3 regions of the Pseudarthrobacter sp. L19 genome follow, and region 1 is predicted to be linked to each of the others. Evidence: riboswitches for the same ligand, from Rfam matches in the RefSeq annotation. Region 1 holds a riboswitch; each other region holds the start of a gene.
The links. Region 1 has a riboswitch for cyclic di-AMP ahead of ACRQ5B_RS02735 (NlpC/P60 family protein). Riboswitches for the same ligand answer to the same signal wherever they lie in the genome.

Region 1 (3,262 bases):
AGCGGTTAAGCAGGATGACGCTCGGCCGGCCGAGGATATCCTGCGGCCCCACCACCGGGTCGTCCCCCTCGGCCACGACACTGGCCTTGCCCGTCAGCACGAGCACCAGCGCCCGGCGGAAGGTCACAACCGCCAGCGGTTCATATCCAGCATTCAGAACGAGTGTGCGCATCCGCATCCCTCTTCACGGCCGCACCCGCCAGTGGCACGAGGGCCGGCTGCCCTCTGCATGGTCAGGCTAAGGATCGACACCACAAGAGTAAACACGGGTGGCCCGGATTACCGAATTTCGGGCCGCAGGGCATCCGTGGCGGATCCTGGGCCCGCGTGCCAGCGGTGCTTCCTGCACCGCTGGCACGCGGTCAGCAGAGAAGGACCCCAGCCGGTGGCAGGGGTCCTTCTCGAAGCTTCGCGGGAAGCGGGGGTCTTAGCCGCCGACGCGGATGAAGACCGGGCCGGAACCGACGTTGACACTGTAGAGGGCGGTGGTGCCGCCGTTCCAGCCGCCGTGGACGGCCATGCCGTTGCCGACGTAAACGGCGATGTGGGCCATGCCCATGCCGCCGTTCTGGTAGTACGCGAGGTCACCCGGCTGCGCTTCGGCGGCGCTGACGGTGCGGCCCAGGGACAGGTAACCTGCCGGCCAGCCGTGGTAGTGGATGCCGACGGCGGCCAGGGCGTTGGTGGCCAGCATGGTGCAGTCCTGGGACACGCCGATCTGGGCGTAAGCGGCGGCGGCGATCGAGGCGCCCATGCCGCTGGTGGCGGCCGGAGCCTTGGTGGCGACGGACGCGTTGACCGCGGTGCCGGCGGCCGGGGTGGCTGCGGCGGTGTTGGCGGTGGTGGTGTCAGCTTCCTGCACCTTGACGACGGGCTTCGGGGCCTCGACGACGGGGGCGGCCGCGGTGGTCACAGCAGGCTTCTCGTAGGAGATGGCGATGCTGGAGGCCGCCGAGATGGTGGCCGGAGCGGTGGACTGAACCTCGGTGGCGGAAGCAGAGGTGGATTCGCGCTGAACGTTGGTCTCGGCGGCGTTGGCCGCGATACCGCTGGTCAGGACCAGGCCGGAGGCAGCAGCGATAACCGCAGCCTGGCGACCCATGCCACCGGCGTTGTCGCCGACGGCCTTGGCAATGACAGCCAGCGAGTTGGTCTTGGTGACCTCCGCGCGGTGGCGTGCAATGGTTGCACGAGTAGTCATTTAGTTCTCTCTTTCGTGATCCTTTGTGTCCGCGCTCTTGAACAGGCGGGACTAAGGACGCTCCGGCATCTTGGGGGTACGCCGGATCGCCCCGAAACGGGTTTCTTTAGCGAAGGGTGTACTGCGAAGACGCGCCAAAAGCAGTAACTGCATTGCGTGAACCATCCCGGGCGCCGGCAAGGGCAACGCGGTGCATGGTCATCAGCGGGCTCGACTGAGCCTCGCCAGCGCGAAAACGCGCAGCATTGTGGCGTGAAGACACGAAAGTAGCCTCTCCCAATGCCTACGAGGTGAGCTGTCGGATTCGGATGGGAGTCACCCGGCCGCTCCGCTTCCTGGGAAGCTTTGCGACTTAACCCCTAGGTCTTCTTGCGAAGACCAAAATTGGTTCCCCCGCCCCTGCCAGACGATGTCATGCGAACGGACCTTGAGCGGTGGCAGAGTTAGGCAATCCACTCAAGAGCGCCAACTTCGGTGAAGTTGGCGTGCTTCATACGGTACAACAGTTCGGACTCAATGTCACATTCAGATCACGGCGTGTCACGGAAGTGTGAGCATTGCGGTGGGCTCTTTTAGAGCCAGCCCAGCGGATCAACGACGTCCCCGTTGACCATCACCTCGAAGTGGAGGTGGCAGCCGGTGGAGGCACCGGTTGTTCCGCTCATCGCAATCACATCGCCACGGGAGACCTTTTGGCCGACGTGGACGCTGGATGACGACAAGTGGTTATACGTGGTCTCCAGGCCATTGCCATGGTCGACCACAATCCGGTTGCCGCCCCCGTAGGGGTGCCAGCCGGAGAAAGTTACGGTGCCGCTCGCGGCGGCATGGACGGCTGTGCCGCACTGCGCGGCGTAATCCTGGCCGCGGTGGAATTCGCCGACCGCGCCGGTGATGGGGCTGACCCGGTAGCCGAAGGGCGACGCCGTGATCATGGTGTCCAGCGGGGCGCCGAGCGTCCCCGCGGATGCGGCGCGGGTGATGGAGCCAACGGACTGCGCGCTGAGCAGCTGCTTGAGCTTCCCGTCCGGGTCACCCTTGGTGGTGACGGCGGTGCGGTTGAAGTCGATCTGGGCTGCGGCGGCCTTGACCTCGGGCTGGGCCGCGGCGGAGACGGACCCCGCGGTGGGGGCGTCGACGGCCAGCGCGGGGCCGGTCACCGGGACGGCCACGGTGAGTGCGATGCCGGCGGCGGCCAGGGTCATTCCGGCCTTCTGGCCCATTCCGGTGACGGCGGCGAAGTCCGCGACCTGGCGGATCGGACTGCGCCGGCCGCGGCGCTCGTCCCGGTGCGCATCGCGGGGGCGCGGGACGGTGACGTCGACGGCGGGGCGCGGCTCCGGAGCGGGGCCGGCGGCGCGGCGGCGCCCGCGGACGGTCTGCGTGCTCAAGTGGTTCCTCTCTGAAAAAGCCTGCGAAGTTAGCTGTCGGATTCGGGTCAGAGAGTTCATAGACCCGGTCCGCCGACGCAAGCATCCAGGCAGAGAGGCACCCGGAAAGAGTGTCCTCAGAGAGTTCGCTTGCCGCTAGCGGACTTCACCCCGAGGCCGGAATTACCGGCCGGTAGTGGTTCCCCCGCCTCTGCCAGAAGGTGATTCGCACCCTGATCCGCTGGCAGAGCTCGGCTTCGGATCAGGTAACGCTTTAGTCTCGGTACTAGTCGATAACTATAGGGGATTAAGGCCCGTAGTAATAATTTCGTTATCTCCTAGACGGGCTAGTAAACAGCACACTTACGGTATGCTTCCGCGTCGCACTACCCCCGGGTAACGAAAACGTGGGCGGCAACCTCGGGCGGCAGTTCGAGCGCGCCCTCAATGTCCGGGACGCGGACGGAGATGTACTCCCCCACCCGCTCCAGCGAGACGGTGGCGCCGGGCCGGATACCGCCCTCGTCCAGCTGCACCAGCAGTTCGGGTTCCACCTGGATGGGTTCGGCAAGCCGGCTCACGGTGATGCGGGAGCCCGCGGCATATCCCGCCATGGCGTCCAGGAGGTTGACGACGCCGTCGGCCTGTTCCGCCGTCGGCAGGCCGCCCAGTTCGGCGAGGCCCGGGATGG
Region 2 (3,262 bases), 190 kb from region 1:
GGTGCTGATGTTCCGCTTCAACAACCCGGATGCCCTGCTGGTCCTGCTGATGACCGCGGCCGCCTACGCGGTGCTGCGGGCCGTCCAGGACGGCCGGGTGCGCTGGCTGTTGCTGGCCGGGGCGCTGCTGGGCTTCGGGTTCCTGACCAAGCAGCTGCAGGTGCTGCTGGTGGTCCCGGGCTTCGCCGCGGCCTACCTGCTCGCCGGAGCGGCAGGAGTAGGCCGGCGGCTGCTGAACCTGCTGGCGACGGGCGCAGCCATGGTGGCAGCGGCCGGCTGGTGGTTGGCCGCCGTCGAGTTCACCCCGGCGGCGGACCGGCCCTACATCGGCGGCTCGCAGGGCAACTCGATCCTGGAACTGACCCTGGGCTACAACGGCCTGGGCCGGCTCAGCGGGGACGAGACCGGGAGCGTCGGCGGCGGCAACGGCTGGGGCACCCCGGCCTGCTCCGGCTTTTCAACAGCGAGTTCGGCGGGCAGATCGCGTGGCTGTTGCCGTCGGTGCTGCTGCTGGCGGCCGGGCTGCTGTGGCTGGGCCGGCGGGCGCCGCGGACCGACGCCGTCCGCGCCTCCGTGGTGGTCTGGGGCGGCTGGGTGTTGGTCACCGGGCTGACGTTCAGCCTGATGGCCGGCATCATCCACCCGTATTACATGGTGGCGCTGGCCCCGGGGGTCGCCGGGCTGGCGGGCCTGGGGTCGGTGCTGCTGTGGCAGCGGCGGGATCAGCCCGTGGCCGCCGGGACGCTCGCCGCGGCGGTGGCAGCGGCCGGGTTCATGGCCTTCGAGCTGCTGGGCCGCACGCCCGCGTTCGTCCCGTGGCTGCGCTGGCTGGTGCTGGTCGGGGCGCTGGCCGCGGCCGTCGGCGTGATGGTTCCGGCCGTCAGGGTCTTCGCCGGGGGCTCCGCGGGCGGCACCATCAGCCCGCTGACCCCGGCCGGCCCGACGGCGCGGCTGCTGGCGCGAACGACGGCGGGACTCGCCGTCGTCGCGGCCCTTGCCGGTCCCCTGGCGTACTCGCTGGCCACGGCCGCGACGGCCCATTCCGGCTCGATCGTCAGCGCCGGGCCCTCGGTGGGTGGCCGGGCGGGCCTGCCGGCCATGTTCGGCGGCACGGGCGGAGCCATGGGCAACGCGCAGGGCACTCCGTTCGGACGAACCAACGGCACCAACGGCACGGGAACGACTGGCACCGGCCGAGGCCAGGGCTTTGGCCAGGGCGGCGGCATGGGCGGGCTGCTCGGCGCGACCACGCCGTCGTCGGCCCTGGTGGACGCCCTCGAAACGGACGCCGGCCGCTATACCTGGGCGGCCGCCGTCGTCGGATCCAACAACGCCGCCGGCTACCAGCTCGCCACGCAGCTGCCCGTGATGGCCGTGGGCGGGTTCAACGGCACCGACCCCGCACCCACGCTCGAGCAGTTCCAGCAGTACGTCGCCGACGGCCGGATCCACTACTTCATCGCCGGACGCACCATGCAGGGCGAGAGCGGATCCGACGACGCCGCCAGGATCGCCGACTGGGTGGCGGCCACCTACCCCGCCCAGAGCATCGGCGGCACCACGGTGTACCTGCTGTCGAAGTAGCCACCCCGGACGGTCCGCCGTTTCGACGGTTCCCTGCCGCGTAGACGTCACTAAGCGTCGAGCGTGCAGGGAGCCGTCGAAACGGCCCGAAAACCGGACCCCAGCCAGCGCAACTCGGCAACCAGCCACACCGCGGCGTTACCTAAATGTGACATGCGAGAGAAAGTCCGGTATCGTTTTTATGGTGCGGCCATCGATCTGGCCGCATATCCGGGTCTGACGCCAAACTCTGCCGCTTCCCGGATTCCATGGATTGAGGCAGAGACGGGGAACCCAGAGTTCCCGGGCACCTGCATCCATGCACCCCTTGGGGTTAAGCCGACTCGTTGATGATCCGAGCGGCCGGATTTCTCATCCGAACCCGACAGCTAACTCCGTAGGCGTTGAGAGGCGAACATGACTGAACACAAGGCACCCGTGCGCCTAAAAGGCGCTAAACGCACCTCCTCGGCCGATGTCGCGCGCCACCGCGCCGACCCGGCCCAGGGCTCGGCCACCCGAGGCCGCGCCAGCTTTGGCTCCAAGGGCACGCTCACCGCCGTCGCGCTGACCGCGGCCGCCGTGCTGCTGGGCGCCGGCGCCGCAGGCCAGGCCACCGGCACCACCGCCCCGGCCGCGACCGCCACCCAGGCCCCGAGCCTGCAGCTCTCCGATCTGGAACGGCTCGGCAGCTACACCCCGGCCACGGCGCCGGCCAGCGTCGAGGCCCAGGCCTCCAAGGTCACCCCCGAGGCTCCGGCCGCGTCCACCCCCGCTCCGCCCACCCCGGCGCCCGCACCGGCTGCTCCGGCCCCCGCGGCGGCACCCGCCCCGGCCCCGCAGCCGGTAGCCGTGGACGATCCCGCCGGCGCCCAGGCCTACGCCGCCTCGCAGCTGCCGGCCCACGGCTGGGCCCCGAGCGAGATGCAGTGCCTGATGAAGCTCTGGACCCGCGAGTCGGACTGGAAGACCACGGCCACCAACCCGAGCAGCGGTGCGTACGGCGTGGTCCAGTCCCTCCCGGCCGAGAAGATGGCCAGCGCCGGCGCGGACTACATGACCAACTACCGCACCCAGATCAACTGGGGCCTGCAGTACGTGCAGGAACGGTACGGCTCCCCTGCGGCGCCCTGAACTTCCACTACGCGAACAACTGGTACTAAGCCGCTAGAGGCTGCAGCCACTTCGCGCAGAGATAGCAAAGGCACCGGATCTTCTCAGATCCGGTGCCTTTGCTGTGTCCCGGGTAGCCCGGGCGAGTCCTCGACAGGATGCGTAAGGGCGCTACCCGGCGATGCCGTAGAGCCGGTCGCCGGCGTCGCCCAGGCCGGGGACGATGTAGGACTTCTCGTTGAGCTTCTCGTCGATCGAGGCCAGGACGATCGTCACGTTGGCATCGGAGAGCTCTTCCTCCAGCTTGGCCAGGCCCTCGGGGGCGGCCAGCAGGCAGATGCAGGTGACGTCGGAGGCGCCGCGCTTGAAGAGGAACTTGATCGCCTCGCGCAGGGTGCCGCCGGTGGCCAGCATCGGGTCCAGGACGAAGATCTGACGGTCGGTCAGGTCCTCGGGGAGCCGCTCGGCGTAGGTGATGATGTCCAGGGTTTCCTCGTCGCGGGCCATGCCCAGGAAGCCGACCTCCGCGGTGGGGACCAGCTTGGTCATCCCCTCGAGCATGCCGAGGCCGGCGCGGAGGATCGGG
Region 3 (3,262 bases), 1.3 Mb from region 1:
GATGCCGAACTGCATGAGCACTTCAACGACCAGCTGCGCACCATGGGCGCGTTCCTGGACGGCCGGGTCACCTACGAGCTGATGGCCGGGTACTGGCCGACGGCGGACCAGGACCCGGACTGCCCTCCCGCCATCGCGGACTTCGCCGCCATCTGGCGGGAGATGCCCAAGTACGTCTACTCCCGCACGCTGCCGGAGGAGGCCGGCTGGTACACCACGGTGGTGCGCGAGGTCGACGCCGGGCAGGTGCGGGCGCTCAAGGCCGCCCCCGGCGGCGACCTGGCCCTCGGCGGGGCGGAGTTGGCCGATTCCTTCCGCCGGCTCGGGCTGATCGACGAGTACTGGATCTACGTCCACCCGGTACTGGTGGGCCGCGGAACGCCGCTGTTCAAGGCCGCGGACTCCCCACCGGCCTGACGCTGCTGGAGAGCCGGGCGTTCGACAACGGCGTCGTCCTCCTGCGGTACGCGGCAGACAACGACACGGCAGACAGCGTAACCGCAGACAACGAAACCTCTAACAACGAAACCGGCGTCCGGCAGCCGTGAGGGGCTGCCGGGCGCCGGCCCGGTACTGCTGAACGCGCGGGTTACGCCCCGGCGCGGACGAAGGTCACGCTGCCGGTGGCGGTCAGCCAGGACAGCGGGTGCACGATCGTCTGGTTGGAGCCGTTCATGCCGCCGCTGATCGCCTGGCCGTTGCCGGCGTAGATGGCGACGTGGCCGGACTGGACGATCATGTCGCCCGGCTGCGGGTCGGAGACGACCTTGCCGTAATTGAGGAACTGCTGCGGGCCGAGGTCGCCCACGGGGATACCTGCGGCGCCGAGCGCCTTCTCCACCATCGCGGTGCAGTCCTGCGTGATGCCGATCTGGCTGTACGCGGCGGAAAGCATGGCGGCGTTGACGCCACCGGCGGGGGCGGCGGCCGGAGCCGGCGCCGGGGCTGCGGCCTGGACGGCCACCTTCGCCACCGGGGCGGCCGGGGCCTTGGCCACGGGGGCCTTGGCCACCGCGGGCGCGGCGGCAGGGGCCGGAGCCGGGGCCTCGACGACGGGCGCCGGGGTGGTGGCGACGGCCGGGCGGTCGAAGCTGATCTGCACTGCAGAGTCGGCGGTCACCGGGGCGGAAACCTTGCCGGCGACGTCGGCGTGCGAGACGGGTGCGGATTCCCGTTCGGCGGGGACGTTGCCGGCGGCGTTGGCCGCCATGCCGCTGGTCAGGACCAGGCCGGAGGCGGCGAGGACGACGGCAGCCTGCCGGCCCACGGTGCCGGTCGCCGCGGCGAAGGCGGCACCCCGACCGGTGGTTGCGGTGGTGCCGGGGCGCGCGTCAGTAGAGCGTGAAATCATGATGTACCTCTCCCAAAGCCTGCGAGGTGAGCTGTCGGATTCGGATGGGAGACACCCGGCCGCGGGTCCGTCTGGGCGGACACTGCGCGGCTTCACCCCAAGACCCGCCCGTGGGCAGGTCGCGATTGGTTTCCCCGTCTCTGCCAGCTGGTTGCGAGGATGCCCTGGACCGCGGCAGAGTTAGGCAATCGGTCCGGGGGCGCCCGTCTCGGAAACCAACGGGCACCTCTCCACAGTAACGGCCATCCTCCCGAATGTCACATTAAGGTAACGGCGGAGGCGTCCCGGCGGGGTTACGATGATCCCACCATGTCCCGAGCGGAGGGTCCGATGAATCCCCATTGTGTCGCGATCTGCCAGCTGAGCGATCAGCCGCAGGAAGACTTCGACGTGAACACCGAACTGCTGGTTCTCGAGGGGAAGGAGATCCACGTCGCCACCTGGGATGCCGAGCCGCGCGACGGCGGTTTCGACCTGCACGTGCTGAACGACAGGGTGGACGCGCTGGGCTTCATGGTGGTGACGGACTGGGAGTTCCTGGACGGCAAGGCCTACGCCGTCGTGGAGCGCCGGCCCGCCTGAGCACCCTCCGCTTCGCGCGGCCACCATCCCTAGGCTTCGCCGCCCGCTTCCCGTTCGACGCGCTCGACGGCGGCCCTCACGATCTCCGCCGCCCCGCCGTCGGGGCGGCTATCCGCAGTGCCGTTGGCCAGGGCCGCACGGCGCCGGAACCGCGCCCAGTCCCCGGCGCCCTTGCGGAGTTCCCGCAGCGGAGCCAGCAGGGCAGCGCGGCGCAGCCAGGGGTCGGGGTCGCGGAGCCACCGGTCCAGGACGGCCTCGGAGCGGGTCCGGGCCTGCCCGCCCAGCCCGGCAATGAGCGGCCCCACCACGTCCACCGCCAGCGGGTCCGCGAGGTCTGGCAGGTGTGCGCCGCGGAGGAAGCCCTCGATTCGGGTCAGGTCCGAATTGTCCAGGTGCCGCAGGGCCGACTGCAGGAGCACGACAGCGGCCAGGCGGCGCTCGAACACGGGCACGGCCCACAGTTCCGAACTGAGCGCGGTGAGACCGTCCCGGTCCAGTTCCCGGTACCGGCGGAGCGCGTCCCGGACGGTGCCCCGGACGGCGCCAACGGAGGCGCCGTAGACCGAGAGCCCGGGCCCGAAGCGGTCCTGCTCGGCCTCGGCGCGCTGCCAGGAACTCTCGCGCTGCAGTGTCGCGTCTATGAAGTCACCGGCCTCGCTCACCGTCCCATTCTTCCGCACCGGCTGTGAGCCCGCGTCCGGCTAGTGGTCGGGGCTGCGGTACTCCACCAGGACGGTGTCACGCCACTGCCCGGCGAGCGGCCCGCAGGACATCAGGCCGATCCGGCGCCGGGTGCCCACCACGGTGAATCCCAGGCGTTCGTGCAGGGCCAGGGAAGCGGTGTTCTCCGGGAAGATGGTCGACTGGATGGTCCAGATACCGGCCTCTTCGCAGCGGCCGATGAGCGCTGCGAGGAGCCGCGCTCCGTGGCCGCGGCCCCGCGCGGGGCGGCGAGGTAGAGCGAGTGTTCCACCACGCCGCGGTAGACGGGGCGGGAGGTCACCGGCGAGACGGCGGCCCAGCCGAGCACGGCGCCGTCGTCTTCCAGCACCAGGCGGACGTCCGGGAGGCGTCCGGCGTCGAAGCTCTCCCAGGACGGCGGCTCCGCCTCGAAGGTCGCATGGCCGGTGGCGATGCCCTCGGCCCAGATATCCCGGACGGCGGGCCAGTCGGCGGGTGTCAGATCCCTGATCCGGAGGCCCGCCCCGGCGCTCATCCGGCGTCCGCTTCGCCGCTGCGCCCGTGCAGCAATCCCGTGGGAAAACCGAGGAGGACCGGCTCCGGTGCGGTGCAGCAGCCGCCGCCTGCTCCGGCTGGCGCCGGCGTCCC

Region 2: another riboswitch for cyclic di-AMP. It lies ahead of ACRQ5B_RS03590 (hypothetical protein); the one in region 1 lies ahead of ACRQ5B_RS02735 (NlpC/P60 family protein).
Region 3: another riboswitch for cyclic di-AMP. It lies ahead of ACRQ5B_RS13330 (NlpC/P60 family protein); the one in region 1 lies ahead of ACRQ5B_RS02735 (NlpC/P60 family protein).

Annotation. Positions count from the first base shown of each region.
Region 1 covers NZ_CP193935.1:609,513-612,774, forward strand. Annotated here, with positions in the region: partial or broken gene ACRQ5B_RS02730 (HNH endonuclease) at 1-172, opposite strand, end outside; gene ACRQ5B_RS02735 (NlpC/P60 family protein) at 428-1,201, opposite strand; cyclic di-AMP (ydaO/yuaA leader) riboswitch at 1,468-1,626, opposite strand; gene ACRQ5B_RS02740 (peptidoglycan DD-metalloendopeptidase family protein) at 1,774-2,592, opposite strand; cyclic di-AMP (ydaO/yuaA leader) riboswitch at 2,597-2,828, opposite strand; partial or broken gene ACRQ5B_RS02745 (metal-dependent transcriptional regulator) at 2,958-3,262, opposite strand, start outside.
Region 2 covers NZ_CP193935.1:797,549-800,810, forward strand. Annotated here, with positions in the region: partial or broken gene ACRQ5B_RS03585 (ArnT family glycosyltransferase) at 1-1,584, shown strand, start outside; cyclic di-AMP (ydaO/yuaA leader) riboswitch at 1,800-1,982, shown strand; gene ACRQ5B_RS03590 (hypothetical protein) at 1,981-2,697, shown strand; gene upp (uracil phosphoribosyltransferase) at 2,848-3,262, opposite strand, start outside.
Region 3 covers NZ_CP193935.1:2,785,052-2,788,313, reverse strand. Annotated here, with positions in the region: gene ACRQ5B_RS13335 (dihydrofolate reductase family protein) at 1-417, shown strand, start outside; gene ACRQ5B_RS13330 (NlpC/P60 family protein) at 590-1,351, opposite strand; cyclic di-AMP (ydaO/yuaA leader) riboswitch at 1,354-1,548, opposite strand; gene ACRQ5B_RS13325 (hypothetical protein) at 1,682-1,933, shown strand; gene ACRQ5B_RS13320 (DNA alkylation repair protein) at 1,963-2,595, opposite strand; partial or broken gene ACRQ5B_RS13315 (GNAT family N-acetyltransferase) at 2,635-3,149, opposite strand; gene ACRQ5B_RS13310 (FAD-dependent oxidoreductase) at 3,146-3,262, opposite strand, start outside.